5 linked regions of the Colwellia sp. M166 genome follow. The protein of the gene in region 1 binds, or shares a complex with, the protein of each later gene. Links are inferred from orthologs where the notes say so. Each region holds a gene or a part of one and is shown in the gene's direction. Other genes may lie near its edges.

Region 1 (5,688 bases):
AATTTAACCCGTTTTTTAGCAATGGCTAGACCGAGACGGTTGTTTTTATCAGAATTTGGGGTGATGAGAATGGTGATGTGGCTAGACCCAAAACGCAGAGGTTTTGAGAATACAGCTTGAAATTGACCGGGAGTCAACAAACGTGACTCCCGATTAAATTCATAAGTAACCATAGCGGTTACTATTCCTTTAACTTAAGTTGCAAGTTAAAAGATTAAGCACTAAGGCTTGCGCGGCCTTTAGCACGACGACGTGCAATTACAGCACGACCGTTTTTTGTAGCCATGCGAGCACGGAAGCCATGGTTGCGCTTACGCTTTAATACACTAGGTTGAAATGTTCTTTTCATTACGCTAATCCGTCTGTTGTTGTTGCCCTGGCAAAACAGCCTTCATGAGCACACTGGGTCTAAAAATGAGGCGAAATTCTATATAGAGAAGCAAACTTTGTCAATGGTTATTATCCAGCTATTTTAAAAAGATCGTTTACGGATCGTTCAGATCAGATAAATATCCACAGTTTTTTAACAATTTTATATTTGATAGTTAAGATATGGTCTTTTTTCCATAATAATTAAATGGTATATGGAAAGTTTTTTAACATTTATTTGCTATTAAAAACTTGCTCGCTGCCCAATTTAATTGAGCTTAGGAAAAAAAACTGTCAATAAAATGCATTTATCGAAAAGTCAATATTGATGTTGTGGATAACTATAGTGATAATAGGGTAATTATAAAAATTAATTTTTATACTCTTCTATTTTTTTATTGTTTGCTTTTATCGGTGATTAAAGACAGAAAGTATAGTATTTATCAGGAGTCGGTTGTTGGATCATACACTTTGGCAAAAATGTTTGTCTGTTCTTCAAGAAGAATTACCCGCACAACAATTTAGTATGTGGATCCGTCCGCTTCAGTGTGTGATAACAGATAATATTATGACTTTATATGCGCCAAATCGATTTGTTTTGGATTGGGTAAGAGATAAGTACGTCAATCGCATTAATGAGCTCGTGGGTATGCAGGATAGTGCTAATCCGCCATTATTACGTTTTGACGTTGGTAGTATTCCGGCACAAAAAAGTAATATTCAAAATAGTATTAGTCAATTACAGCCTAATACTAAAAGCTCAAATAAAGACATTATCGCGCCAGAAAGTAATTTACCAAAAACCACCAATATTAGAGTTAAATACACTTTTGATAACTTTGTTGAAGGTAAATCAAATCAATTAGCTCGTGCTGCAGCATCACAAGTTGCTGATAATCCCGGTGCAGCCTATAACCCGCTATTTATTTACGGTGGTACTGGCTTAGGTAAAACGCATTTATTGCATGCTGTTGGCAATGGTATTTTGTTAAATAAACCGAATGCAAAAATAGCTTATATGCATTCAGAGCGTTTTGTGCAAGATATGGTAAGAGCATTACAAAATAATGCCATGGAAAAATTTAAACAATATTATCGTTCAGTTGATGCTTTACTGATTGATGATATTCAATTTTTTGCTGGTAAAGATCGGACACAAGAAGAATTCTTTCATACTTTCAATGCTTTACTTGAAGGTAATCAGCAAATTATTTTAACCAGTGACCGTTACCCTAAAGAAGTTGATGTTGAAGATAGGTTAAAGTCACGCTTTGGCTGGGGTTTAACTATTGCCATTGAGCCACCTGAGTTAGAAACGCGTGTGGCTATTTTAAAGCGCAAAGCGCAAGAAAGTCATATTAATTTGGCTGACGAAGTGGCATTTTTTATTGCTAAACGCTTACGCTCAAATGTTCGAGAACTTGAAGGCGCATTAAATAGAGTTATTGCGAATGCTAATTTTACTGGCCGAGCGATTACCATTGATTTTGTTCGCGAAGCATTGCGTGATTTATTGGCATTACAAGATAAACTGGTCACGATTGATAATATTCAGCGCACGGTAGCTGAATATTATAAAATCAAAGTAGCTGATTTACTTTCTAAACGAAGAAATCGTTCAGTCGCTAGACCTCGCCAAATTGCAATGGCATTATCTAAAGAGCTAACGAACCACAGTTTACCTGAAATAGGTGATGCCTTCGGTGGTAGAGACCATACAACTGTATTACATGCTTGTCGTAAGGTGAAAGCGTTACGTGAAGAATCTCACGATATAAAAGAAGATTATTCAAATTTAACCAGAACATTGTCATCATAATAATAAGTAAGTTATAAGCGAGTCAGAAATGAAATTTTCATTGAATAGAGAATTACTATTGAAACCTTTATTATTGGTTTCTGGTGCTGTAGAACGAAAGAGTACACTACCTATTTTAGGTAATATTCTTTTTGATGTAAGTGGGCAATCACTTACCTTAACAGCTACTGATTTAGAACTAGAAATGGTGGCTTATGCGACTGTAGACAATCATGCAGAAGATGGGAAAATTACCATTCCCGCTCGTAAATTACTCGATATCTGTAAAAGTTTACCTGATGATTCAATGCTAACTTTTGAATCAGTTAACGATGTTATAAAAATTAGCACTGGCCGTAGTAAATATTCACTTTCAACATTGCCAGCCAGTGACTTTCCAAATATTGAAGAATGGCAAGGTGATGTAGCGTTTAAATTATTAAAGTCTGAATTATTACGTTTGATTGAAAGTACGCATTTTTCTATGGCGAATCAAGATGTTCGTTACTACTTAAATGGTATGTCGATAGAAACCGAAGGGCATGAAATACGTTCTGTTGCTACTGATGGCCATCGTTTAGCTATTTGTAAAATTTCTAATCAAGAACTTGAATTACCCGCTAGGCAAGTCATAGTTCCACGTAAAGGTATTCTAGAAATTATTCGTTTATTAGATCCTGTCGATGAAGCCGTACAGGTATTTTTGGGCTCAAATCATATTCGTATTATTGATAATGAATTTTCCTTTACCAGTAAACTTGTTGATGGCCGCTTTCCTGATTATCGTCGGGTTTTACCACGTAATGGTGATAAAATTCTTAATGCTAATAAAGATGAGTTAAGACAAGTATTATCCCGTGCTTCTATTTTATCTAATGAAAAGTTTAAAGGGGTTCGGCTTAATTTTGGCAACACAGAATTAAAAATTACCGCTAATAATCCAGAACAAGAGCAAGCGGAAGAAATTATTGGTATCGACTTTCCTTATGAAGAAGTAGAAATAGGTTTTAATGTTAGTTATGTTCTAGACGTATTAAATGCTATTAAAGAAACTGATGTTAAATTTACTTTAGCGGATGCTAATAGTAGTGTTGTAATCGAAGGTGGCGAGTCTGGTGAAGCCTTGTATGTTGTTATGCCAATGCGTTTGTAGAATTATTAAGTGAGCATTGGTAAATTATTTATACAAGATTTTCGTAATATAGCAAGTGTTGCTGCTGATTTTCATGCTGATGTAAATTTTATTATTGGTGATAATGGTAGTGGTAAAAGTAGTGTACTAGAGGCTATCTTTTATTTAGCTCATGGTAAGTCTTTCCGTAGTTCAAAAGTTGATAATTTACTAAAACACGGCAAGAATACTTTTACTGTTAGTGTCAAAACAGATAAAGATTGTCAGCTTGGAGTAAGAAAAGGTTTTAACAGTAACGCTAGCGATAGTGAAATTAGAATCGACGGAGAAAAACAAAGTAAGTTTTCATCGTTAGCTAAAAATGTTGCTGTACAAGTAATTACGCCTGAAAGTTTTATTGTTTTTTTTGGCGGTCCCAAACAAAGAAGACGCTTTATTGATTTAGGATTGTTTCACGTGAAACATTCATTTTCGGATCACTGGCGAGAGTTTTCTAGAATACTAAAGCAACGAAACGCTTGTTTAAGAAATAAAACAGATTTATCGACACTAAATTATTGGACTGATATTTTTGCTGAGAGCTCAGAACAAATAGCTCACCATAGAGCTGAATATGTGAATGAGTTGACTAACGAGTTAAGTTTTTGGTTGAAAATAATGTTACCGTCAGTATCTGATGATATAGTAATTCAATACTTACAAGGTTGGAATTCAAAGAAGAAGTTATTAGAAGTTTTAGAACAGTATCGCGATAAAGAATTATCCATGGGTTACAGTTTATTTGGTGCACAAAAGTTTGATGTAAGATTTATATTAAATGGTACATCCCTTGATAATCAACTATCTCGTGGGCAACAAAAGTTGTTTTTACTCGCTTTAACTTTTGCACAGGCAAAGCTTATTGAAAGAGTAAACCGAGTAAAACCAATTTTGTTAATTGATGATGTAGGTGCAGAACTTGATATTCACTCTAGAGCATTATTAAATAATGCAATAGCAGAAATTGATTGTCAGGTTATTGTAACTGCAATAGATAAAACAGCAGTGGAACAACTCGTTCCGCAGAAAGAAAACTATAAAATGTTTCACGTGAAACATGGCAAACTATCAGTAATGAGTGAGTAGGCTACAAGCTATGACAATAGAAAATGAATATGACTCGGCAAGTATAAAAGTACTTAAAGGCTTAGATGCAGTTCGCAAAAGACCAGGGATGTATATAGGTGATACCGATGATGGCACTGGCCTTCATCACATGGTATTTGAGGTGTTGGATAACTCAATTGATGAAGCTCTTGCAGGTCACTGTAGTGATATTATTGTTAAAATTCACTTAGACGGTTCAGTGTCAGTTAGAGATGATGGGCGAGGAATTCCAACTGAACTTCATCCAGAAGAAGGAATTTCAGCAGCAGAAGTTATCATGACAGTATTGCATGCTGGTGGTAAGTTTGGTGGCGAAGACTCGGGCTATAAAGTTTCGGGTGGTTTACACGGTGTTGGTATATCTGTAGTAAATGCTTTAAGTCACAAATTAAAATTAAATATTCGAAGAGACGGTAAATTATTCGAACAATTTTATCATCACGGTGTTCCAGCAGAGCCTTTGAAAGTTGTTGGTGAAAGTGACAAAACCGGTACAGAAGTGAGATTTTGGCCAAGTGAAGATACTTTTACTGATGTGCTATTCCACTATGACTTACTAGTGAAAAGAATCCGTGAGTTGTCATTTTTGAACTCTGGTGTTTCTATTCGACTTATTGATGAACGAGAAGCGGGTAAAGAAGATCACTTTCACTTTGACGGTGGTATTCAAGCGTTTGTTGATTATTTAAATACCAATAAAACGCCAGTTAATGAAGAAATATTCTATTTCGATCTAGAACGTGATGATGGCATTATTGTTGAAGTAGCAATGCAATGGAATGATGGCTTCCAAGAAAGCATCCACTGTTTTACTAACAACATTCCACAACGTGATGGTGGTACTCATTTAAGTGGTTTTAGAACAGCCTTAACTCGTACGCTTAATAGCTACATGGTTAAAGAAGGTTTAAATAAAACTAAGAAAGGTGGTAGTACTGAAACTAGTGCCTCTGGTGATGATGCTCGTGAAGGTTTAACTGCTGTAATTTCAGTTAAAGTACCTGACCCTAAATTCTCTTCTCAAACTAAAGATAAGTTAGTGTCATCTGAAGTTAAAACAGCTGTAGAGCAAGCGATGGGCGAAAAACTAGGTGAGTATCTATTAGAGAAACCTTCAGTAGCTCGTACTATCATTATGAAGATTGTTGATGCGGCTCGTGCTCGCGAAGCTGCACGTAAAGCAAGAGAAATGACCCGTCGTAAAGGTGTTTTAGATATCGCTGGTTTACCAGGTAAATTAGCT
Region 2 (5,753 bases), 1.7 Mb from region 1 along the record:
AATGCTAGCGGGTATCAAGCATCTAAATCGTTTAGAACAAGTGTTATTAAGAGCTGAGTTAGATAAACGCCTAGAGGATGATTTGTTAGTAACTGACGCTAATGGTTATGTGGTTGAATGTTGTAGCGCTAATGTTTTCTGGCTAAAGGCCGGTCAGTGGTATACGCCCTCATTAGCTACAGCAGGAGTAGCCGGTTTAATGAGAGCTAATATCTTGTTAAACAACCCAAGTATTCAACAGGGACAATATTTATCTGATGATTTGGATAATATTGCTGCGATGTTTATTAGTAACGCCATTTTAGGTATAGTGCCGGTTAAAACATTTAATGGTCAGCAATTAGATATTTCAAGTGTTGCCAGCATACAAAATCAATGTTTAGGTATGGAAAATTAAAAGACAAAATGATAAATAAACTGCTTAGTTTGCCCTTAATGGTTAGAAAATCACTTATCACCTTAACACTGGTGATAATGTTAAGTATTTTAGCTGTTGTTGGGCTCTTTATCACTGCCCAACTCAAGGTTCAGCAACCATTAGCCGTAGAGCAAGTCGCTTTTATTACCATTAAACCGGGTACGTCATTTAATGCTTTCTCAACACAGTTAGTCACTAAAGGTTGGCTAGAGAGTCGTTTTTGGTTACGCAGTTATATTATATTTAATTCTGAGCACAGTGAAATAAAGTCAGGTACTTATCAAGTACAGGCAAATATGCCGATTATCGAGCTACTTAAAGTCGTTGTTTCAGGTAAGGAACATCAATTTTCTATTACCTTTATTGAAGGTACTACGTTTAAGCAAGTACTAGCACAATTAGCACAACATCCTGATATCAGTCACCAACTGGCTAATTTATCGATAGCGGCTATTGCGAAAAAATTGTCAATTAAGCAAGCTAACCCTGAAGGTTGGCTTTTTCCTGACACTTATGCCTTTACCAAAAATACAGCCGATATTGATATTATTGACAGAGCGCATAAAAAAATGCGCAAGACCCTGGATGAGTTGTGGCACAATAGAGCCACTGACTTGCCTTATACTTCACCTTATCAAGCGTTGATCATGGCATCAATTATTGAAAAAGAAAGTGGTAAGCACGCAGAGCACCCACGTATTGCATCCGTTTTTATTAACCGTTTACATAAGAAAATGCGCCTTCAAACCGATCCAACCGTCATTTATGGCTTAGGTGATCGTTACCAAGGAGATATTACTTATGCACATTTACGTGAAAAAACAGCTTATAACACCTATAAGATAAAAGGTTTACCGCCAACACCGATAGCTTTGCCAGGCGCGCAAGCATTACAAGCGGCTTTAAATCCGGAGTTAAGCCACTATTTATACTTTGTCAGTAATGGTGCCGGCGAACATATTTTTTCAACGAATTTGGCCGATCATAACCGTGCTGTTACTAAGTATCAGCGCAACAAGAAGTGACTTAAAGCGGCACAAGAAATTTAATATATTGTATTATGGAAGTTTAAAATGAATAAAGGCAAGTTTATTGTTGTCGAAGGAATTGAAGGCGCTGGTAAGTCCTCAGCTATTAATGTTATCGAAGCTGTATTGCAAAAGCATAATATTGCTTTTATAAAAACACGAGAGCCTGGTGGTACGCCGTTAGCTGAAGCTTTACGTGATATTGTAAAATCAGCAAGTCATGATGAAGAGTTAACACAAGAAACTGAACTATTTTTGATGTATGCAAGCCGCAGCCAGTTAATGGCCAATAGAATTTTGCCAGCTTTAGCGCAAGGTACATGGGTGATCGGTGACCGTCATGACTTATCATCGCGCGCATATCAGGGAGGAGGACGGCAATTTGATGACAAGGTAATGAATGCTATTGCAGACGTCACGTTAAAGGGGTTTACCCCTGACTTAACACTCTATTTAGACATTGCACCAGAGTTAGGTTTAGCGCGTGCACAAGCCCGAGGCGAATTAGACCGTATTGAATTAGAAAAAATAGAATTCTTTCAGCGCGTTCGAAACAAGTATCTTACATTAGCAACGGCGTCAGAAAGCACCGATATTATAGATGCCAGTCAAGCCATGCAGGCTGTACATAGTGATGTAGCCAAAAGCGTTGAAGCTTTTATATCTCGCAAAGAAGATTAATTAATGAATACTTGGTTGCTTAATATTCAACAGCAATTGTCTAGGCAAATTTTGGCAAGTAAGCTGCCTCATGCCTTATTATTTGCAGGGGTACCAAATGCTGGACAAGAAAAGCTTGCAGATTGGCTTATTAATGTCCTGTTGTGTCAAGCGCTACATCAAGAAAATGTTGGTCACGAGCAACTTATTATTCAGCCTTGTGGTCAGTGTAAAACGTGTAAACTATTTTTGAGCTCGAGTTATCCTGATCACTTGAGTATCATTAGTGATAAGAGCACTATCGGTGTTGATGCAATACGTAAACTAAGTCAATTTTTTGAGAAAACTGCACACATAGGTCAAGCGAAAACAGCGTTAGTTAATCATGCTGATCAGATGACCATTTCAGCAGCTAATGCCTTATTAAAAACATTAGAAGAGCCAACATCAAATAGTTTTATAATTTTAACAACCGATCGTAGTGATCTTTTATTACCCACTATTATAAGCCGCTGTCAGCGTATTGAAGTACGTCCGCCAGTAGGTGAAAAGCTTTTGGCTGAATTTAATAAGCAAGGTGATGATGCTTTTGTTAATTTAACTCACCTTAATGAATTAACTGATGAAGGTGCGGCGGTTGCTTATAACGAGTTTCGTGCTCAGGTTGTGCAATATCTATCTGCATATCAATGCCGAGCCGAAGTACTTGTGACTTTAGCTGGACATACTGATAGTTTTCGCTGGTTAGAAAAAGTATTGGTTGATTTGATGCGTGAACAGTCGGGCTGGAAAATCGCAGCGTCTGATAGCACACTCAATAAACAGCAGTTATGGCAAATTTATAGTTTAGCCCAAGCTGCCAATACTAAACTGAAAACATTAGTGCAAGTAAATCGACAGTTTTTAAGTGAGAAACTCTTAGCCGATATTTGCTTTGCTATACAAAATAGCGGCCAGAAATAGAGGAACAATTTTGGAAAATATTACACTTGAATTTATTTCGGATCGTGATTTATATCAGTCATATATGCCATTTATGAAGCACGGTGGCTTATTTATTCGTACGACCGAGCAATTTGAGCTAGCAACAGATATTAATTTAACTGTTACTTTGCCAGACTCTTTAGAGCCCTCAGAGATTAAAGGTAAGGTTTCTTGGATAACCCCTATTGGCGCGCAAAATGGAACACCGGCTGGTATCGGTGTCAGTTTTGTTGAAGATCCGGATAATGTCCGTAATCAAATTGACAAATTGATAGGGCGTTTGCTTAACTCTTCAGAGCCAACCTTATCAATGTAAGATTAGCGTAAAAGAAATTCATTAATAATAATACAAGCACATTCGTGCGGAGTAACCCCTGTGTTTATAGATTCCCATTGTCATTTAGATCGCCTGAAACTCGAAGATTTTGACAATAATTTAGATAATGTCATCGATGCCGCGTCTGCAGAGAATGTTAATACCTTACTGTGTGTCAGTGTCACGATAGAAGAATTTCCTGCCATGGCAGAAAAAACGGCAAAATATGATCATGTTTGGTTAACTTGTGGTGCACATCCATTAAATCAGGATGATGAAATAGACCCCGAGCAGCTAAGCCAGTTAGCGAAACACCCGAGAGTAGTCGCGATTGGTGAAACTGGATTGGATTATTTTTATGCGCCAGAAACTAAAACTGTACAGCTAGACTCTTTTCGAAAGCATGTACGTGTTGCTAATCAATTGAATAAACCGTTGATCATACATACTCGAGATGCCCAAGCTGATACCTTAGCTATTTTAAGAGCAGAAAAAGCTGAAAATGTTGGCGGTATTTTACATTGCTTTACCGAAAGTTGGGAGATGGCAGAGCAAGCAATTGCAATGGGCTTTTATATTTCTTTTTCAGGGATTGTTACATTTAAAAACGCCAGTGCATTGAGAGAAGTGGCAAAAAAAGTCCCTGCAGATCGATTTCTGATTGAGACTGATGCACCATATTTAGCACCAGTGCCACACCGAGGTAAACAAAATCAACCCGCTTACGTCGTTGAGGTTGCCAAGCACCTTGCAAGTATTCGAGGTACTTCTGTTGCTGAAATAGCGCAGCAATCAAGTGATAACTTTCATCGTTTATTTCCTCGTACACGTAAAGTTTAATTATTAAGTGATGAAAAAAAAGGCCCAAAACTATGAATAGTTTTGGGCTCAGGGAACGGCTCAAAAGGAGATGAGCCTGCGCTAATAAACTGTCAAATTTATCGAACGTCTAACATTAAACACGAGTACTAAATTTTACTGCCTCAATGAAGAGGCTAGCGAGCAATAAGCTAATAACTTAGCTTCAGAATTAAGTGTAGTGTACGGTTTTATAAATGCAAAAATTAATTTATTCTATTGAATTATAAGATATTATTGTGAGTTTTTTGATAAGCTCTAGTTTTAGTCATCAGAAGATATTATTTATTAATGCCCAATGTTTTTAGTACAAGTTAGGTAATAATATCCATCTATGTCATGATATTTAGCATGATAGGCAAGTAAAAATATAAAAAGAGAACAAGTGTGTTAAATCGTATTTGGAGTGGATTTTTTTTTGTTGCGTTTATCTCTTCCATTTTGCAATGGTTGGTTTTTGATCAAGTTTTAATTTTTGAAGAAATCGTTAAAGCTATTTTTGATATGTCGCGGATCACGGTTGAAATAGCGATTGGCTTAATTGGTATTTTAAGCTTTTGGTTAGGTATGATGAAAATAGCTGAGCATGCCGGCATTATAGATAAATTTGCCCAAATTATTTCGCCATTATTTGTGCGTCTTATGCCCGGTGTGCCAAGCGGACACCCGGCAATAGGTTCAATGACCATGAATTTGTCAGCAAACTTTTTAGGTTTGGATAATGCCGCAACGCCTTTAGGCTTAAAAGCAATGCAAGATCTACAGCTACTAAATCCAAAAAAAGAAACGGCTACAAATGCACAAATACTTTTTTTGGTTTTAAATACTTCCTCGGTTACGATGTTTCCGGTTACTGTTTTTGTTTATCGCGCTCAACAAGGAGCGTTGAACCCTACTGATGTTTTTGTTCCGATATTACTTGCCACTTTTGCTTCAACCTTAGCGGGTTTATTAGCCGTGGCTTTTGTCCAAAGAATAAAACTTTATCAGCAGGTGATCTTACTTTACCTCGCGACGGGCATGGCATTGGTTGGAGCCATCGCAGTTTACTTCACCACACTCAGTGCTGAACTGTTAGCTCAGCAATCGTCATTAATGGGCAATTTATTGATTTTTAGCACTTTGATTAGCTTTATTTTACTTGCACTAAAACGCAAGGTTAATGTTTACGATAGTTTTATTGAAGGGGCTAAACAAGGCTTTGAAACCAGCATAAAAATAATTCCTTATTTATTAGCCATGTTATGCGCAATCGGAGTCTTTAGGGCAAGTGGTGCATTAGATATTTTAGTCGACGGCATTCGACAAATGGTGTTATTTTTTAATGGCGACAGTCGATTTGTTGATGCGTTACCAACGGCATTTATGAACCCATTAAGTGGCTCTGGTGCACGCGCTATGATGATTGAAACCATGAATACTCACGGTGCTGACTCATTCGCTGGCCGTTTAGCTTCAATCGTGCAAGGCTCTACAGAAACTACTTTTT
Region 3 (5,901 bases), 1.3 Mb from region 1 along the record:
TTTAGATCTTGGTGCTAAGAATAAAGGTAGACTGCAAATGAGTATTGCAGAATCACACTTTTATTTAGAAGAGTATAAGCAAGCTTACAAGGCAATTAATCTCGCAATGAAAGACCCTAAAACCAAAAGATCGGCTAAAGGTTGGGTGGATTTCATTAAAGATACAGCCAGACGTAAAAAAGTTTCTATCTAATTTATTAGTATAAAAGCCTTAAAAACCAGCCATCTAGGCTGGTTTTTTTTTATGTTTGTAATAATTGTTAGGTGATATATATTTAATATCAGCGGGTATCACTGTTTTTATCAAGAAAGAGATAGTTTGATATTAACAGTCAGATATTTTGGCCAGATAAAGTAATTCGTATCAATAAAAAGTTAGTTTCCTTGTAGTTAAGACAAAGTATTGAAAGGTTGCTTGATCTAGGTCAAATAAAGCTACCTTTGATAGACTTTTTAGTCTACAATCCGCGCGGTTTAATTACTCGATGTCGATAGGAAGCCTAATGTCAGAAGAAAATTTTAAAGATAGTTCATCTAAACGCCATTTATTCATCGCAATATTGGCCATGTTTTCGGCACCTTTATTGCCAATGCTAGCTGGTTGGTTTACAGTTCTAGCAAATTAAATTCAAGTTGTTTAGAAAAATATGCAAATTCTTGTTGTTGATGATAAACAAATAATATTAGATAGTTTAGATGAGCTATTAACTACGCATGGCTACCTTGTAGATACGGCATGTAATGGTTTAGCTGCATCTGAAAAGTTGCAAAATTCGGGCTATGATTTGTTTATTGTCGACCATTTAATGCCTGTCATGAATGGAATTCAGTTAACTAAGCAGATACGACAACACGACATCTATGCCCATACGCCAGTAATATTTATGACGACTCAAGGAAAAAGCTTGGTCGAGTCACTTGGTGATAGTCAATTATTTTCGACAATAATCGATAAGCCGATAGATGAAGAAAATCTGCTTAAATCGATAAATGCTCTACTAACATCAAATACTCGCTGTCAGTCACTATAATTTCTAGTTGAATTGCTTTATTCTGTAACTAAAATTTTTTTTGACTTTTAGAACATGACTGAAACACAAATCGATACACTCAGATCCGCAATTCATAGCATTCCAGACTACCCAAAAGCCGGCATTATGTTTAGAGACGTAACCGGCATATTAGATGATGCAGAGGCATTTCAACTTACGATCGAAATTTTAGCAAATAAATTTAAAGATGGTGGTTTTACAAAAATTGTTGGCACCGAAGCGCGTGGTTTCCTCTTTGGCGCACCATTAGCACTCGCTATGGGCTTAGGCTTTGTGCCTGTTCGTAAACCCGGTAAACTTCCGCGCGCGACATATGCACAAGACTATCAGCTAGAGTATGGCCATGACACTTTAGAGATTCATCAAGATGCCTTAACTAAAGACGATAATGTCTTGATCATCGATGATCTTTTGGCTACTGGTGGCACTATTGAAGCGACCACAAAACTTATAAGACGCTTAGGCGCTAAAGTAACAGATGCAGCATTTGTTATTTCGTTACCAGATTTAGGCGGTGAAGTAAAAATCCAAGATATGGGCTTATCCGTATTCTCTTTACTGCAATATGCAGGTGAATGAGGCTAAAGAATGAGTTATCAGGTTTTAGCAAGAAAATGGCGACCAAAGTCCTTTAGTGAATTAGTTGGCCAAGAACATGTTGTTACCGTATTGGTTAATGCATTAACGCAGCAGAGGTTGCACCATGCTTATTTATTTACCGGTACTCGTGGGGTTGGTAAGACAACCATCGCCAGGATTTTTGCTAAAAGCCTGAATTGCGAACAAGGCATAACTGCTCATCCATGTGGAGTATGTGAGGCATGTGTTGATATAGACTCAGGTAAATTTGTTGATTTACTTGAAATTGATGCGGCTTCTCGCACTAAAGTAGATGATACTCGCGAAATATTAGACAATGTACAATATGCTCCGACACGTGGCCGATATAAGGTCTACTTGATCGATGAAGTTCATATGTTATCGCGTAGTAGTTTCAATGCCCTATTGAAGACACTTGAAGAACCGCCGGAACACGTTAAATTTATTCTCGCCACGACGGATCCACAAAAGCTTCCGGTTACGGTTTTATCTCGCTGTTTACAGTTTCATTTAAAAGCACTAACAGTGAAGCAAATCAGTGATAAAGTTACTGAAATTCTTGGAAAAGAAAGCGTTTCATTTGAGGATGAAGCTATTACGCTTTTAGCTAAGGCCGCACGTGGCAGTATGCGCGACTGCTTAAGCTTAACAGATCAAAGCATTGCCCAAGGTAATGGCAATATATCGCGGGACAATGTTCAGCAAATGCTGGGCGGTGTGGATCGAGATTGGGTCTTCAAAATTTTAATTGCCTTATTAAAGCAAGATGCCGCGGTATTAATGCAACTATCACTTGCTATAGCATCATATGCACCTAGTTATAGTCGGTTATCTGCAGAGTTGATCCAATTACTTCATCAAGTGGCTATGGCACAAGTCGTTGAAACTAACTTTAGCTTACCGGTCGAACATCAACAAATGTTGACACAATTCTGCCAACTTATGTCGCCTGAAGACGTACAGCTTTATTATCAAATTGTTTTAACTGCTAGAAAAGATTTACCGTATGCTGATGATGAACAAGCTGCATTTGATATGATGCTGTTAAGATTGTTAGCCTTTAAGCCTTTGGTCAATAGTAATAATTTAGCTCAGTCGACTAAAGAAATATTGGATGTTGAGAAAGGTCTTGATCATTTATCAATGACAGAATTGGCACACGCAGCTCCAAATAAGAATAAAAGTATGGGGTCTGATAAAGTATCACCGACTTCAACCGCAGTACCTGATTTAACTCAAGCTTTGCCATCATCTGATGATAGCAGCGAAAATATCAGTAGTAATAGTGGCTCGGATAGTGGCCTTAGTGTACAAACGCAAGCTAATCAAGATGATAATGGGCTTGATAGTGGTTTTGCCAATAATCTTGATAGCAATTCATTATTAGCGGACGAGATGTTAGCGATTGAACGTCAAGCGGACGCACTTATAGATCCAATGCCTCATGAACAGCTTTCTTCATCTAAAACTGAACAGTATAACGAAAGCCCACAAACCGGTTCTCAAGTAAGTTCTGAAGAGCAAAAGCTAAGTCCAGAACCTAGCGTTGAGCATAATTATCAAGTGAGTATTAATAGCCCCAGCCAAAATGTTCAGGGTACTGAAAAGAATACTCCGTTGCCTATTGAGAGTAATGTCGCTGATGTTTTGGATACTGAACACCAGGATACAAAAAAACTATCGCCAGTCGCTGCTGCAATTGCGACCCGAAACATGCTCAGAAGCCGAAAAAAAGCTTTGGAGAAAGGTGGAAAAAAGTTTAGTGACGCTATTGAGCGTCCACGCGTTGGCTTAGTTGATGATAGCAGTGATAAAAGTGCGACGACTGAACCTGAAGTGGCTAAAAAATCTGAGCTTACAACGGTACCAGAACAACCTTATAGCGAAGATTTTATTGACCCAGCGACAATAAAACTGGCGAACCAAGTCGATAAATGGGCGCATATGATTGATAGTATGTCCTTAGCTGCTCGTCTTCGACAACTGGCTATTCATGCAACCATTGATGAAAACTCGACCGCTGATTTATTGATCCTACAGCTAGATCAATCAATTAAGCATTTAAATAGTGATGCAGCACATAAGCAATTAGAGACAAAGATTTCTGAATATTTACAACGAAAAATTACCGTTGAATTGAATATTGTTGAAAGAACTGTCGCTGATCCTTATCAGATTCAAGCTAATATTAATGCTAAGCGCTATGAATATGCAAAACGAGTGTTAGCAGAAGATGAAATAGTTATGGCATTGCAACAACAATTTCAGGCTGAGCTTGATCAAGAAACTATCGTAGCGCGTTAATCGCTACTTGAATTTTTAGCCGTTAAGCACTATCTTTGGCGGCATATTACTTTTGGAGTGAAAATTATGATGAAAGGTGGCATGGGCAACTTAATGAAACAAGCCCAACAAATGCAAGCAAAAATGGCTAAAGCGCAAGAAGAGCTAGCCAATATGGAAGTTACTGGTGAGTCTGGTGCTGGTATGGTTAAGGTCACTATGACTGGTAATCATAACGTTCGACGTGTTGCTATCGATGATAGCTTAATGGCTGATGATAAAGATATGCTTGAAGACCTAGTCGCAGCAGCAATGAATGATGCGGTACGTCGTGTTGAAGAGCAAAATAAAGAAAAAATGGGGGCTTTAACTGGCGGAATGCAAATGCCTCCAGGGATGAAAATGCCGTTTTAGCTCTATCCAAGGGATAAAAGCATAGCGTTCGACGTTATACTTTAATAAAACTCAGCTACGCTGGGTTTTTTGTTTTTTATATCGGCACTTTCCTGATAAAACGTAGATTGCTTAATTAATCAAATTTGATAAGGATAATTTTTTGGGAGCTCAACTATATTATATTTACGATCCTATGTGCAGTTGGTGCTGGGGTTATACGCCGACTTGGCAACGTTTACAAAAGGAACTCGGCTCGGACGTCGATATTATCTATGGCCTTGGTGGCTTAGCCGAAGATTCCGATGTGATCATGCCAAAAGCAATGCAGGCATTTTTACAGCAAACCTGGCGCAAAATAGCTCAGCAACTTGGTACTGAATTTAATTTTGATTTTTGGCTGTATTGTCAGCCAAGACGTTCAACTTTTCCTGCTTGTCGAGCCGCATTGGTGGCAAGAGAGTTCGGCAAAGAGCAAGAAATGCTTGCCGCTATTCAACATGCTTATTATTTGCAAGCAAGAAATCCTTCGAATATTGATACTTTGCAATTACTGGCGAATGACATTGGCTTGGATGATAATGACTTTCTCCAGAAAATGAATAGCCAGTCAGTAGATGATGCGCTAAAGGCTGAGATCAGTAAAATGAGATCTATGCCTATCAATGGTTTTCCGGCATTAGTTTTGGTCAAAGAGCAAGTTTTCACATCTATACCTGTTGATTATAAAGATTGGCGCAAAAGCTTTGATATAATTATGGCAAAAATTTAATTTTGACAAGATAAATGCCTAATATTAACGATAAATCAGATAAATTGCCGATAAGATGGTGTTTTTTTGTAGTATGATATTGTCATAAAGAACAAACTATTTTTACTGGTTGGAAGTAAAAGTAATAGCAGAGTAAGGTTTAATATGACATATGCAGCAATCACCGGGTGGGGGAAATGTTTACCGCCCGCTATTCTTAGTAATGATGATTTAGCAACGTTTTTAGCAACAGATGATGAGTGGATTACTTCCAGAACCGGCATGAAAGAACGCAGAATTTCTCATGTCTCTGTCAGTGAATTGGCTTATGTAGCTTGTGAACGAGCATTAGCAGCAGCCGGAAAAACCGCGAAAGATGTCGACTTGATTGTCTTTGGTAGTACGACTTTTGACGAACTTTGTCCCAATGCTGCGTCTAACGTACAACGACTACTAGGGGCTGATAATGCCGCTTGTATGGATGTTAGTACTGCATGTACTGGTGGTATGTATAGCCTTAGTGTTGCAACAGCTATGATAAAAAGTGGCGTGGTTAAGTCGGCATTAGTTATTGGTGCTGAAACTATTTCACCGATTATGGACTGGGATAATCGCGATGTTGCGGTGCTCTTTGGTGATGGCTCTGCAGCGCTGTACTTGGAAGAAAGTGAAGAAGAAACTGGTGTTATCACGCAAGCTTTAGGTTGCTACGGTGAATCTCGTGATATTCTTTCAGTGCAAGGTTGGGGTATGAAGTATGCGAACAAAGGTCGTATGCTTGGCCAAAGTAACTGGGCGTTTTTAGGACAGGAAATTTTCAAA
Region 4 (5,853 bases), 900 kb from region 1 along the record:
GAAGACCGTGTAGTAATGCATGAAGCTATTCGTGCACTGGTGTTAATGCTGACGCCTATCGTGCCACATTTGAGTCACCATTTATGGAGCTTAATTGGCGATGGTAAACCAGTTGAAAACACGGCTTGGCCTATTGTTGATGACAGCGCGCTAGTTGAAGATGAAAAACTTATCATTGTGCAAGTTAATGGTAAATTACGCGCTAAAATTACCGTGTCTGCCGATGCAACAAAAGAAGCGGTTGAAGCAATGGGTTTTGCTGATGAAAGTGTCAGTAAATTTACTGACGGAAAAACCATACGTAAAGTGATTTATGTACCTGGTAAGTTGCTAAATATTGTTGCCAACTAATAATGACCTTAGCTGCTTAGCTCTTTATTAGGGCTTAGCAGCTTAACCCGTGCAAAACGCATTAATGATGCACTGATTGAATTTCTACCTATAAAAAGTGAACACGTTATGAAGCCATTAATAATTCGCCAAATCAGTAAAATATTATCTTTTAGCATCATATTAATGATGTTAAACGGTTGTGGTTTTCAGCTACGCGGCAATTATTTATTAGCACCTGAATTGCAAACCATGGAGTTTAGCTCAGTTGACCAATATGGTGAGCTCACTCGCTTAGTCAGACAACACTTAACCGTTAATGATGTTAAGTTAGTACAACAAAGTGATAAGTCCATACCACAAATGCGGATCTTGCAAGATAACCTAGATCGAAGAACTTTATCTGTTTTTCCTAATGGTCAAGTCGCAGAATATGAGCTTATTTATACCGTACGTTACCAAATTTTAATTCCTGGCCAAGATGTGAAAAACTTTAGCTTTGAACTTAATCGTGATTATCAAGATGATCCTGATATTGCCTTAGCAAAAAGCCGTGAACTGTCGCTAATGTTACGTGAAATGCGTCAAGAAGCGGCTAATAAAATCCTCCGTGACATGGCTAGTATTCAGCTGTAAGTCAATTCGAATGCGCATTTATCATAATCAACTCGACAATACACTCAAGCAAGGCTTTAAACCGATATGGTTAGTGTTTGGCGATGAAGCTTGGCAAAAAAATAACGCCTTAGAAAAAATTAAAAGTACCGCTAAAAAACAAGGTTTCGACGAAGTTATCCGTTTTAGTATTGACGACAAGTTTGATTGGCATACGCTTTTTCAAGAATACCAATCAATGAGCTTGTTCTCCTCATTACGCATTATTGAAATAGAGTTTATCAATGGCAAAATTGGTGATAATGGCGCAAAAGCCATAACACAATTACTGACCTTGTTGCATCAAGATATACAGCTGATATTTCATGGTCCTAAACTTGACGCTGCAACACAAAAGCGCAAGTGGTTCAAATCATTAGAAGCTGCTGGCTGTTTTCTACCTTTATATGATGTTGAAGGCAAGCAATTAAAGCAGTGGCTAAATAGTCAAGCACGGCAACTGCAGCTCAATTTACATAGCGATGCGATTGATTTAATGGCCGTGCTATTTGAAGGCAACCTGCCAGCATTAGCACAAGAGCTGCAAAAGTTAGCAATATTGTTTGGCCAACAAACGATTAGTTTTGAAGAAGCAGAACAACTTGTCATTAAGCAGGCTAAATTCAACCCTTTTCAACTGATTGATACCTTACTAATCGGCGACTTAAAAAAGTGCTTAGCTATTTTAGATCAAATGCAACATGATGGCAGCGCATTAGGGCAGTTAGTTTGGTTTATTCATAAAGAGCTCAGTCAGCTTTATGCCATGCTCGCGCAACTAGAACAAGGGGCGAGCATCGACAATATTTTTAAACAATATCGTATCTGGGACAAGAAAAAACCCGTATATCAGTATGCTTTGAATAACATTACGTTAAGCAATGTTGAACAAGCTTTAGCAAGGTTAGCGCAAGTTGATCTACTGAGTAAAACCAGTAGCGATTTTAATGCTTTTATCTTACTCAGTGACGTACTGATCAGTTTATTTCATAACAAAATAAGTGAAAACTTTAGTTTAGATTATGAGTACAACTAAGCGCATAGCACCAAAGATTATCGCTCTACTCGGCGGTACCTTCGACCCTATCCACCTTGGTCATATTTTACCGGCTCAAGAAACTGCCTGCTGGTTAGGCGCAGAACAATTATATTTAATTCCGGCTCATATCCCTCCCCATAAAACGGGTACCCATGCCAATGCAAAACAACGTGCTGAGATGGTCGCTTTGGTGTGTGATAGTAATAAAAGTGTGCTGCTCGATAGCCGCGAGCTTGATCGAGATAGCCCGTCATACACAGTCGATAGTTTACGTGAAATAACAAAAGCGCAACCAAAGGCAGCTTTATATTTTATGATGGGTATGGACTCGCTACTCACCTTTACAAAATGGCGACATTGGCAAGAAATCCTCACCTTATGCAATCTAGTGGTCAATATTCGCCCTGGCTATTCACACACGGATCTAGAAGCGGCACTTGCGCCAGAATTAACAAAGCGTTTGCTTTATAACCTGAGACAATTACAGCGCGAAAAAGTCGGGCAAATCTTATTACATGAAAGCACACCGCTAGATATATCTTCGACAAATATTAGAGCCCGTATTAAAAGCTCGGCGAGTTATAGCAAATATTTACCTAAGCCAGTTTACGATTATATCGAGCAAAATAAGCTTTATCGATAATCCTATTATTTATGCTTTTCTATTTGATAACTATATACTAAAAGTGCCATTTTCTTTGATTTAGCGATAGAGCGAGCAAAATAAACCGCTTGTTGTGCAAAAAACATGCGATTGATGGCATTAGACTGTTAACGGACAAACAAAATAATGCTATTATCGCCGATTATTGTTAATTATAGAGATCCCACTTTGCAAAGTTCAGACCTAATTACTTTTGTTACCGAAAAAATCGAAGATATGAAAGGCCGCGATATCGTCACACTAGAGATATCTAAAAAGTCGAGTTTCGCTGACTACATGTTAGTTTGCTCTGGTAACTCAAAACGTCACGTTATTTCAATTGCCCAATCACTTACTATTGAATGTCGCGCTGCTGGCATTGAAGCCTTAGGTGTTGAAGGTAATGATGTCGGCGAATGGTCTTTAGTTGATTTAGGTGATGTAGTTGTCCATGTGATGACTGATGAAACTCGTGACCGTTACCAACTAGAACAACTATGGGAATAGTTTAAAGTATAATGCGCATTACCTTATACGCTGTTGGTAACAAAATGCCAGCATGGGTCAGCCAAGGATTTAGCGAATATTGCCGTAGATTCCCTCGTGATATGAGTTTCCATTTAGTGGAAATTTCACCTGGAAAGCGCGGCAAAAATGCCGATATTGCCCGTATTCTAGAAAAAGAAGGCGAACAAATGTTAGCGGCTATTCCTAAGGGTAATCGCATTGTGACCTTAGAGGTGGAAGGAAAGCCTTGGACAACCCCTGAGCTTGCCAAACAACTAGAACGTTGGCATGTTGATAGTCGTGATGTTGCACTGCTTGTTGGTGGCCCTGAAGGTTTAGCGCCTGCTTGTATTCAAGCGTCCGAACAAAAATGGTCATTATCGCCACTCACCTTACCGCATCCTATGGTACGTATTGTCGTTGCTGAAAGCCTTTATCGAGCATGGTCAATCAATAACAATCATCCTTATCATCGAGAGTAAATAATGGCGCCTAAAAAACGTGTTGCCATTCGAAACCATAGCGCAGAGGCAAACTTATTTGCCCGTCGTACCTTTATAACTTTTATTGCTGTCCTGATACTTTCCTTAGTGCTATTTAGTAATATTTATAATCTTGAAGTTAACTCATACCAAAAATACCAAACTCGCTCTAACTCTAATCGTATTAAACTGTTACCGGTTGCGCCAAACAGAGGCTTAATTTACGATCGAAATGGTGTTTTACTGGCTGATAACACCCCAGTGTATAGCTTAGAGGTGATCCCAGAACAAGTTGATGATATTAAAAAACGCTTATCAGAAGTAAGCGAATTATTAGATATTAGTCAGGAAAAACAAGACAAACTATTTAAAGAATTAAAAAGTAAGCGTCGCTTTAAACCTATTGAAATTTATTCACGTTTAAGTGAGCAGCAAGTCGCATTATTTTCCGTCAACCAGCATAAGTTCCCTGGGTTTTTTATCGACGCGCGCTTAAAACGCTATTACCCTTTTGCTGACTTAACGACACATTCCTTAGGCTATGTTGCGCGTATTAATCGTAAAGATTCACTAGCGCTAGAAAAGCAAGGCCTAGCTGAAAACTACGCGGCTACCCGTAACATTGGTAAGCTAGGCTTAGAAAAGTATTATCAAGATATCTTACATGGCACCATTGGTCACCAAGAAGTTGAAATTAATAACCAAGGCCGAGTCATTCGTACCTTAGACTTTACTCCTCCTATTCCGGGTAAAGATCTAACGCTAACGTTAGATATCGAGCTACAAATGATCGCCAAGCGCGCACTTTCAGGTAAACGTGGTGCGGTAGTCGCCATTGACCCTAGAGATGGTGGTGTGCTTGCCATGTATTCAAACCCAAGCTTTGATGGCAACCTTTTTGTCCATGGTATCAGTAGTAAAAAATATAAGAAGCTCTTAGCACCTGAAAGTAATAAACCGTTACTTAACCGTGCAGTACAAGGTTACCCACCAGCATCAACCATTAAGCCTTTATTAGCACTTACCGGGCTTGAAGCCGAATTAATCACCCCAGAAACTGAGATTTATGATCCAGGGTTTTATCAATTACCCGGCATAGAAACCAAGCGACGCGATTGGAAAAAATGGGGCCACGGCAAAGTCAATTTAACTAAGTCATTAGAGCAATCCTGTAATGTTTATTATTATGACTTAGCCTATAGACTGGGTATTACCCGGATTAGTAAGATGATGGAAAAATTTGGTTTTGGTGATTACACCGGTATAGATATTCACGAAGAAAGCCGCGCTATTATGCCCAGTATCGAATGGAAGCGAGCTCGTTACAACAAAGCTTGGTATACCGGTGAAACCTTATCCGTTGGCATAGGGCAAAGTTACTGGTCTGTGACACCATTACAATTATCACAAGCAATCTCCATTTTAGTCAATAAGGGTAGAATTAAAGTTCCACACTTTTTAAAAGCCACCAGTGAAGTAACCGTTATTGATGAGGATGCCGATCAGCAACAGCCGCTGATTACTGAATATGTAGTTGACGAAAAACGCCCTATCACCCTAAAAAATCAAGCCTATTGGGATCTTGTCTTAGACGGTTTACATAATACGGTGCAAAAATTCGGTGCTACCGGCTATTCCGCTTTTAAAGGTAGTAAGTATGATGCAGCTGGTAAAACCGGCTCTGCACAAACAGCTAACATCGCTCAAGATGAAGAGTATGATGCAAAAAAAGTACAAGAAAGCAAACGTGACAACGCCATGTTTATTGCTTTTGCACCTTACGAAAATCCAGAGATTGTTGTTGCTGTTGCCATTGAAAACGTCGCCAAAGGTGGTGGTGGCACCAATGCTGGGCCTGTGGCACGTCAGATAATGGATCAATATTTTGGTGACAGAGAGATTATCAGTACCGACAAACTAAAACATCCTCACCATGATGAAGTTTATCAGCAAAACATTACCAATATAGCAGGTGAACCTTAGTGCGTAATACCAGACATGATCAACAAAGACAGCGTTCTCTATGGCAACGTTTGCATATCGACTTACCCTTATTAAGTGGTATTTTAGCTTTGTTAATACTAGGGTTATTTGTTGTTTATAGTGCTGGTGGACAAGAAAGTGCTGTATTAATACGTCATGCGAAACGCGCTGGTGTAGCACTATTTGTCATGCTTTTAATTGCACAAATTCCGCCA
Region 5 (5,805 bases), 1.3 Mb from region 1 along the record:
GTGCCTTTATTACTTTGTCATCATCGCCTGAAATATTTAAGTGTTTTTTTAGGATATGAATAAAGTCAACGGTCACGGTCAACTGGTAGTGTTCACCATTCTCTAATGATAAAGTTGCTTGATTAATATCATCAGTATGAGCAAAGCTAGCGTTTGAAAAAAGTATCGAGAAAAATAAAGTGATAAAAAAATAAAAACAGGACAGTGTGCGGGTATGCAAAATAAAAACCTTTCTAATGTTAAAAAATAGCGTTAAACAAGCGCATCTTCCCTAAAATTAAGCGAATTGTCTACTTAGAAGGCCGTTTTTATCTTCATTATAAAAATACTAATAACGCAGCATATCTGCTATTACCGCTTTTGATTATCAGTGTAACGAAGAACATTTTTTTTATATTATGATTTATCGCAAAAAGATTTAAAAATATAAGCGACAAGCTGATTTAGAGGATTATAATAGCGCGGATATTTTAGCATCGTTGACGGCTTATTTGGCGGTGAATGATTTAATATTACGGGCTAGCTATTCGCTCAGTGCTTATCACTGTTATAGCAAGAGTGAAATACAATAGTCTAATTAACATTTTAACTAACCCTAACTGTACCAATTTAAAAGCAATTTTACTTTTTGGTTAACGGTAATAATCAGAACAATTTATTGTTCATTAGGTACTTATGTTTAAAAAGATACTATTAATCCTGTTACTTTCCTGTCTTTCTTCTACTTCTTGGGCATCAGGTCCTGGCAGCATTGATTTAACCAATTCTATATTTGGTTTTACCGCACTGATTTTATTTTCAATTGCTTATTTGCTTGTTATTGGTGAAGACTTAATTCATTTAAGAAAATCTAAACCTGTGCTTGTTGCCGCCGGTGTTATTTGGTTGATTATTGGCTGGATATATACGCAAAATGGTATTCCATTAGAAGCTGAAGAGGCTTTTAATCATAACTTACTCGAATATGCACAATTATTATTATTTCTTCTGGTTGCTATGACATATATAAATGCCATGGAAGAACGAGGTATCTTTGATGGCTTGCGCTTATGGATGGTTTCTAAAGGCTTAAGTTTAAGAGCCTTGTTTTGGTTGACGGGTATTTTAGCCTTTGCTATTTCTTCATTTGCCAACAACTTAACAACCGCTATGTTGATGTGTGCAATTATTTTAAAAGTAGCATCTCAAGATAAAAAATTCATTAATATTGCTTGTATTAATATTGTTATTGCCGCCAATGCCGGTGGGGTATTTAGCCCTTTTGGCGATATCACCACCTTAATGATTTGGCAGTCAGGATTAGTTAAGTTTGAGCAATTTATTGTTTTATTTATTCCATCTCTAGTTAATTTCTTGGTGCCGGCCATTATTATGAGTTTTTTCATCTCAAATGAAAAATCGGCTCCAGTAGTAGATGAAAAATTCAAAATTAAAAGGGGAGCAAAACGTATTGTATTGCTCTTTATTCTTACTATCGCTACGGCAGTGTTATGTCACAGCCTAGTTAATATGCCGCCAGTACTAGGTATGATGATGGGACTTGGCTATTTGAAATTTTTAGGATTTTATTTACGGATGAGCTTACCTCGCTCTTTAGATAAAAAGCGGACACTGGCCGAAGCAGAAAACGATGAGGAAGAGTTGAAAAAACTTGGCAACATTATTCCTTTCGATATTTTTGATAAAATAGCGCGGGCTGAATGGGATACCTTGTTGTTTTTCTACGGCGTAGTAATGTGTGTGGGGGGGTTAGGCTTTATGGGCTATTTAAGCCTAGTTTCTGAGGCGTTATATAGTAATTGGAGCCCAACTTATGCCAATATTGCTGTTGGCGTGCTGTCGGCAATTGTCGATAATATTCCGGTGGTATTTGCTGTATTAAGTATGAATCCTGTTATGGATCTACAGCAATGGCTACTAGTAACGATGACCGCAGGTGTTGGTGGTAGTTTATTGTCAATTGGCTCAGCGGCAGGTGTTGCGTTAATGGGGCAAACAAAAGGTGTTTATTCATTTATGGGGCATCTGAAATGGAGTTGGGTTATTGTTTTAGGTTACGCGGCGAGTATCGGGGTACACTTTTTAATTAATGGCTAAACAGTTTCCTGGTTGACATTAACTGACGATAAAGCCTTTGCATACCTATTATTACAGTTAATAATAGGTAATTAACGTTCCAAGTCTTTAACAATAGCTCTCATTGGCGGCTGTTGTTTTTTCAGGAGAAGGCTTATTCAACTTAAAAATGCTTTAATCACTGTATAAGTTTTGTAATATAGTTGTTTTCTGTGAAACGCGAGTGACAAAGCGCGGAGTGTCTTTAAATTTAAATATAGAGCGATAAAAAATTTAAAAAGCTCAACTGTCTCTAATCTTGGCTGCTTTTCTATGCCGGCTCTTACTCTTTCTTTATCTTAGTACCTTGGGATTTATTACCGAATGCCTAACAAAGTATGGTAAGTCCACTGTATGCTTTATTGACGAAAATTTATAATATGATAAGATGGCTGTATATATATACAGTTGTTCGGGACTGTAGTTTATACGCTTTATTAATATTAATACCAATTTCACTAAGCTCTGAGTGGGGACAAACTTGGTATAACTTGGGGATAGAAAATGCTGAATACTAGCCCTTCGACAAGGAAGATAATTGATCTAAATATCGCCTATGATGGTCAATGTAGAACTGTGCAATATATAACAACTCTAATTAATGCATTTCTCCTACAATCTTTAACGGTCTTATTTTTTCGTATAAAAAGTTCATCTATGTTTTCTCGTCGAGGCTGCTGATGAGAAAGATCATTCACGTAGATATGGATGCATTTTATGTATCCGTTGAAATTAGAGATGAGCCAAGTTTAGCTGGAAAGCCTGTAGCTGTTGGTGGCAAATCTGATCGACGTGGCGTACTTTCAACATGTAATTATATTGCACGACAGTATGGTGTTAGTTCAGCAATGGCAACAGCATTGGCATTGAAAAAATGCCCTGATCTTATCGTTGTTCCCGGAAGAATGCATGTGTATAAAGAGGTAAGCCAGATCATTAGAAGTATTTTTGAACGCTATACCGATATAATTGAACCGCTTTCGTTAGATGAAGCCTATTTAGATGTAACCAACTCTGATTTACATCATGGCTCAGCAACGTTAATAGCTCAAGAAATAAGAGAGGAAATTTACCAGGCAACTGGGTTAACTGCTTCGGCAGGAATTGCTCCATTGAAGTTTATCGCGAAAGTTGCTTCTGATCTAAATAAACCTAATGGGCAATGCACTATAGGGCCAAACGACGTTTATCGTTTTATTGAAAAGTTGTCTTTAAAAAAAATCCCTGGTGTTGGTAAAGTCACATCTGAAAAACTACAAAAACTCGGTTTTGAAACATGTGGCGACATTAGAGCATCCGATGAGGCTTTCTTGGTAAGTAAGTTTGGTAAGTATGGCCAAGTTCTTTGGCACCGGAGTCATGGAATTGATGAGCGAGAAGTTCAAGTCAGCCGAATAAGAAAATCTGTTGGGGTGGAAAGGACCTTTGAATATGATATGAGCATTAGCCATGAAATGGCTGATGTTCTTAAGCAAGAGTTAATACCTGAACTTAAGAGAAGGGCGGCTAAGTACTTAGCGAATAGAAAGGTTAATAAGATTGGTGTAAAAGTAAAATTTCAAGACTTTCAACAAACGACAAAGGAACAGGCTTGTACAGAAATAAATATTGATTTATTTCTCAAGTTGTTAAGTGAGGCTGTCAGTCGTGGAAAAGGCAAATCTGTTAGATTATTAGGTGTTCATATTGGTCTTGCTGATGAGAAAGTAAATGAATTACAGCTTGGCTTAGATTTATAATCGCGCTTTGGGGCTATTAGCAAAATAGAAACAAGCTAGCTTCGGATGCAGTGTTATCAAGCTTTCATTTTCTCTAGTGGTTTTCAAAAGTTTGTACTTTTTTAGACTAAGCCAACGCGTCATTTATAGTCATACATCGCAGTTTTTTGTGCCGCATAAATAAAGCCACTTCCTCTTTCTGATAAATATTCATTCTATTTTTGTGATTAGAATTGCTCTTATTAAGATTTGTGATGAGTTATGACGGTTTTCGAAGAAAATACATTCAATCACAAGTGAAATTAAATTGTCAAAAACTAGCACTTTTAATTTTTTAATTTATGTTAATGTACAATTGTTCCTCAAGTCAAAACACCAAATGTTTCCGCTATAACCACAGGCTACTTTTATTACATCAAGCGAGATGATTACTCATTTACTCGCTTTTTTATCGATCTCAACATTTTACCGATCAAGCCGTTAGTTACAAAATTTAAGGACCTATTATGATCACAGCTAAATTGAAAGAATTAAATTATGACTTACTTAATGCCAATGACTACGAGACATACTTCATTGATGAGTGTATTACCTTAGTGAGAATACTTTCTGAATGTGCTTGGAAATCCATTTCAAAACATACAAAAAAACAACCAGTTGTAGTATGGAATGAAAGTTCAACAGAAGATAACGACCATGCTGTTTTTATGGCCAGTACTAGTGATGGTCAAGTAGCCATCTTTAACTTTAAAGATAAAGTTTATACCCAGTCAGGTAAGTTTATATCATTCTACCAATGGCTAAAAAAGCACTATCAGCTGCTACCTTACCTAATGCCCATCGGTACAAAATATAATATTCTAGCCATTACTATTCACTCTGAAAGACCTATTGCAGATAAATGTTATGAAGACATTTTAGAAGAAGATGAGCTGTTCTATGAAAGTGACGGGTTAATGCGCTGTGCACACGCTAGAGCCGCGGCAATAAAACTCGACGGCATGCTAGTGCGCTATCTTCTCGATACTATAACTTTTGACGAACGGGCCTTAGCCTTAGCTTGTGAACCCATGGCTATAACCTTGTTTCTTGATGCCACGGCAGAAGAAAGGCTATCAGCGATAGAAAAAATCCATTCATTGTTTGCGACATAGATGCTATTAACTTAAAAGCGCTTACTCTGGCATTTAATGCAAGCAGTACAGATGGAGCAAAACTAACCGCAGTAAAATTTAATCAAATCACTAAAGACGAGCAATTTTTACCAATTAAAGATAAAGAATCCTTTATAAAAAGCATTTCAGTTGAAAATATGCCTGATTCTATAATTTTTGATATTGATGATAGCCTAGTTTTTTGTTTCAACTGATACCAAGTCTATTAAGTTTTGCTCCCGAAGGTTGATTTTAAAAGGCTTACAGGCCGCGTTATTGATTTCGATAAGGTTCTCACAGGGATGTGAATCATTAGAACAACGCAGGAGCAGTTGTCGAGAATAACCATTACCTTCAATCAATGCTTTACCTACAGGGACGTACTTAGGTTCAGTCTAGAACTGTGAACCTGTGCCTCTAAAGCTTTTAAATTTCACTCAGTGGGAACAAACTTAGTTGAATTGGTATGAGACTACAAAATCGCCATTCACAACTTGTTTGCGACAATTAATGACGCAGCTGTAATTTATAATAATTTCAAAGCTAATCAATGAGAAAAATAATGGAAGAACTTTTGCAAACACGAGCAGAAATACTTATTACTGTCGTTGGTATTGGAGGTTGCGGTTGTAATACCGTTAATATGTTACATGAAAGCAATCTAGGTCATAGTGTTAATTTACTTGCCGTTAATACAGATTTAGCAACGCTGAACTTCATCGATGTTGAAAATAAAGTGTTGATAGGTGAAAACTTAACCAATGGCTATGGAGCTGGTGCAGACCCTGCTGTTGGATTGAAAGCCGCACAAGAAAGTG

What was found.
Region 2: the proteins of dnaN (region 1) and FGD67_RS03465 are in contact, whole or in part, in a cryo-EM structure (PDB 8GIZ), measured with the Escherichia coli proteins. The link is inferred for Colwellia sp. M166 from one-to-one orthologs.
Region 3: the proteins of dnaN (region 1) and dnaX are in contact, whole or in part, in a cryo-EM structure (PDB 8GIZ), measured with the Escherichia coli proteins. The link is inferred for Colwellia sp. M166 from one-to-one orthologs.
Region 4: the proteins of dnaN (region 1) and holA are in contact, whole or in part, in a cryo-EM structure (PDB 8GIZ), measured with the Escherichia coli proteins. The link is inferred for Colwellia sp. M166 from one-to-one orthologs.
Region 5: the proteins of dnaN (region 1) and dinB are in contact, whole or in part, in a solved structure (PDB 1OK7), measured with the Escherichia coli proteins. The link is inferred for Colwellia sp. M166 from one-to-one orthologs.

Annotation. Positions count from the first base shown.
Region 1 is NZ_CP040755.1:2,498,691-2,504,378, forward strand. Bases 1,436-4,268 are described here. They hold dnaN (DNA polymerase III subunit beta), read left to right. Parts: upstream 1,436-2,216; coding sequence 2,217-3,320; downstream 3,321-4,268. Other genes in these bases: dnaA (chromosomal replication initiator protein DnaA), read left to right, coding at 1,436-2,188; recF (DNA replication/repair protein RecF), read left to right, coding at 3,330-4,268. In the rest of the region: rnpA (ribonuclease P protein component), read right to left, coding at 1-173; rpmH (50S ribosomal protein L34), read right to left, coding at 215-349; more of dnaA, read left to right, coding at 827-1,435; more of recF, read left to right, coding at 4,269-4,424; gyrB (DNA topoisomerase (ATP-hydrolyzing) subunit B), read left to right, coding at 4,435-5,688. UniProt on the Escherichia coli protein: Confers DNA tethering and processivity to DNA polymerases and other proteins. Acts as a clamp, forming a ring around DNA (a reaction catalyzed by the clamp-loading complex) which diffuses in an ATP-independent manner freely and bidirectionally along dsDNA.
Region 2 is NZ_CP040755.1:766,516-772,268, reverse strand. The notes cover bases 1,202-4,099. They hold FGD67_RS03465 (DNA polymerase III subunit delta'), read left to right. Parts: upstream 1,202-2,130; coding sequence 2,131-3,069; downstream 3,070-4,099. Other genes in these bases: FGD67_RS03455 (TatD family hydrolase), read left to right, coding at 3,467-4,099; FGD67_RS03460 (PilZ domain-containing protein), read left to right, coding at 3,080-3,406; tmk (dTMP kinase), read left to right, coding at 1,492-2,127; mltG (endolytic transglycosylase MltG), read left to right, coding at 1,202-1,443. Outside these bases: pabC (aminodeoxychorismate lyase), read left to right, coding at 1-397; more of mltG, read left to right, coding at 406-1,201; more of FGD67_RS03455, read left to right, coding at 4,100-4,246; FGD67_RS03450 (nucleoside recognition domain-containing protein), read left to right, coding at 4,652-5,753. UniProt on the Escherichia coli protein: Part of the beta sliding clamp loading complex, which hydrolyzes ATP to load the beta clamp onto primed DNA to form the DNA replication pre-initiation complex.
Region 3 is NZ_CP040755.1:3,767,277-3,773,177, forward strand. What follows is about bases 1,253-4,298. They hold dnaX (DNA polymerase III subunit gamma/tau), read left to right. Parts: upstream 1,253-1,640; coding sequence 1,641-3,956; downstream 3,957-4,298. Other genes in these bases: apt (adenine phosphoribosyltransferase), read left to right, coding at 1,253-1,631; FGD67_RS17045 (YbaB/EbfC family nucleoid-associated protein), read left to right, coding at 4,020-4,298. Outside these bases: FGD67_RS17020 (lipopolysaccharide assembly protein LapB), read left to right, coding at 1-193; FGD67_RS17025 (hypothetical protein), read left to right, coding at 504-626; FGD67_RS17030 (response regulator), read left to right, coding at 648-1,031; more of apt, read left to right, coding at 1,086-1,252; more of FGD67_RS17045, read left to right, coding at 4,299-4,349; FGD67_RS17050 (DsbA family protein), read left to right, coding at 4,492-5,100; FGD67_RS17055 (ketoacyl-ACP synthase III), read left to right, coding at 5,245-5,901. UniProt on the Escherichia coli protein: Part of the beta sliding clamp loading complex, which hydrolyzes ATP to load the beta clamp onto primed DNA to form the DNA replication pre-initiation complex.
Region 4 is NZ_CP040755.1:1,596,942-1,602,794, forward strand. The notes cover bases 1-2,998. They hold holA (DNA polymerase III subunit delta), read left to right. Parts: upstream 1-976; coding sequence 977-2,020; downstream 2,021-2,998. Other genes in these bases: leuS (leucine--tRNA ligase), read left to right, coding at 1-351; lptE (LPS assembly lipoprotein LptE), read left to right, coding at 460-966; nadD (nicotinate-nucleotide adenylyltransferase), read left to right, coding at 2,007-2,666; rsfS (ribosome silencing factor), read left to right, coding at 2,856-2,998. In the rest of the region: more of rsfS, read left to right, coding at 2,999-3,173; 23S rRNA (pseudouridine(1915)-N(3))-methyltransferase RlmH, read left to right, coding at 3,185-3,655; mrdA (penicillin-binding protein 2), read left to right, coding at 3,659-5,638; rod shape-determining protein RodA, read left to right, coding at 5,638-5,853. UniProt on the Escherichia coli protein: Part of the beta sliding clamp loading complex, which hydrolyzes ATP to load the beta clamp onto primed DNA to form the DNA replication pre-initiation complex.
Region 5 is NZ_CP040755.1:1,229,542-1,235,346, reverse strand. The notes cover bases 1,875-4,824. They hold dinB (DNA polymerase IV), read left to right. Parts: upstream 1,875-2,795; coding sequence 2,796-3,854; downstream 3,855-4,824. Other genes in these bases: FGD67_RS05560 (hypothetical protein), read left to right, coding at 4,340-4,824; nhaD (sodium:proton antiporter NhaD), read left to right, coding at 1,875-2,097. In the rest of the region: FGD67_RS05575 (HupE/UreJ family protein), read right to left, coding at 1-220; more of nhaD, read left to right, coding at 676-1,874; more of FGD67_RS05560, read left to right, coding at 4,825-4,987; FGD67_RS05555 (cell division protein FtsZ), read left to right, coding at 5,550-5,805. UniProt on the Escherichia coli protein: Poorly processive, error-prone DNA polymerase involved in translesion repair and untargeted mutagenesis. Copies undamaged DNA at stalled replication forks, which arise in vivo from mismatched or misaligned primer ends.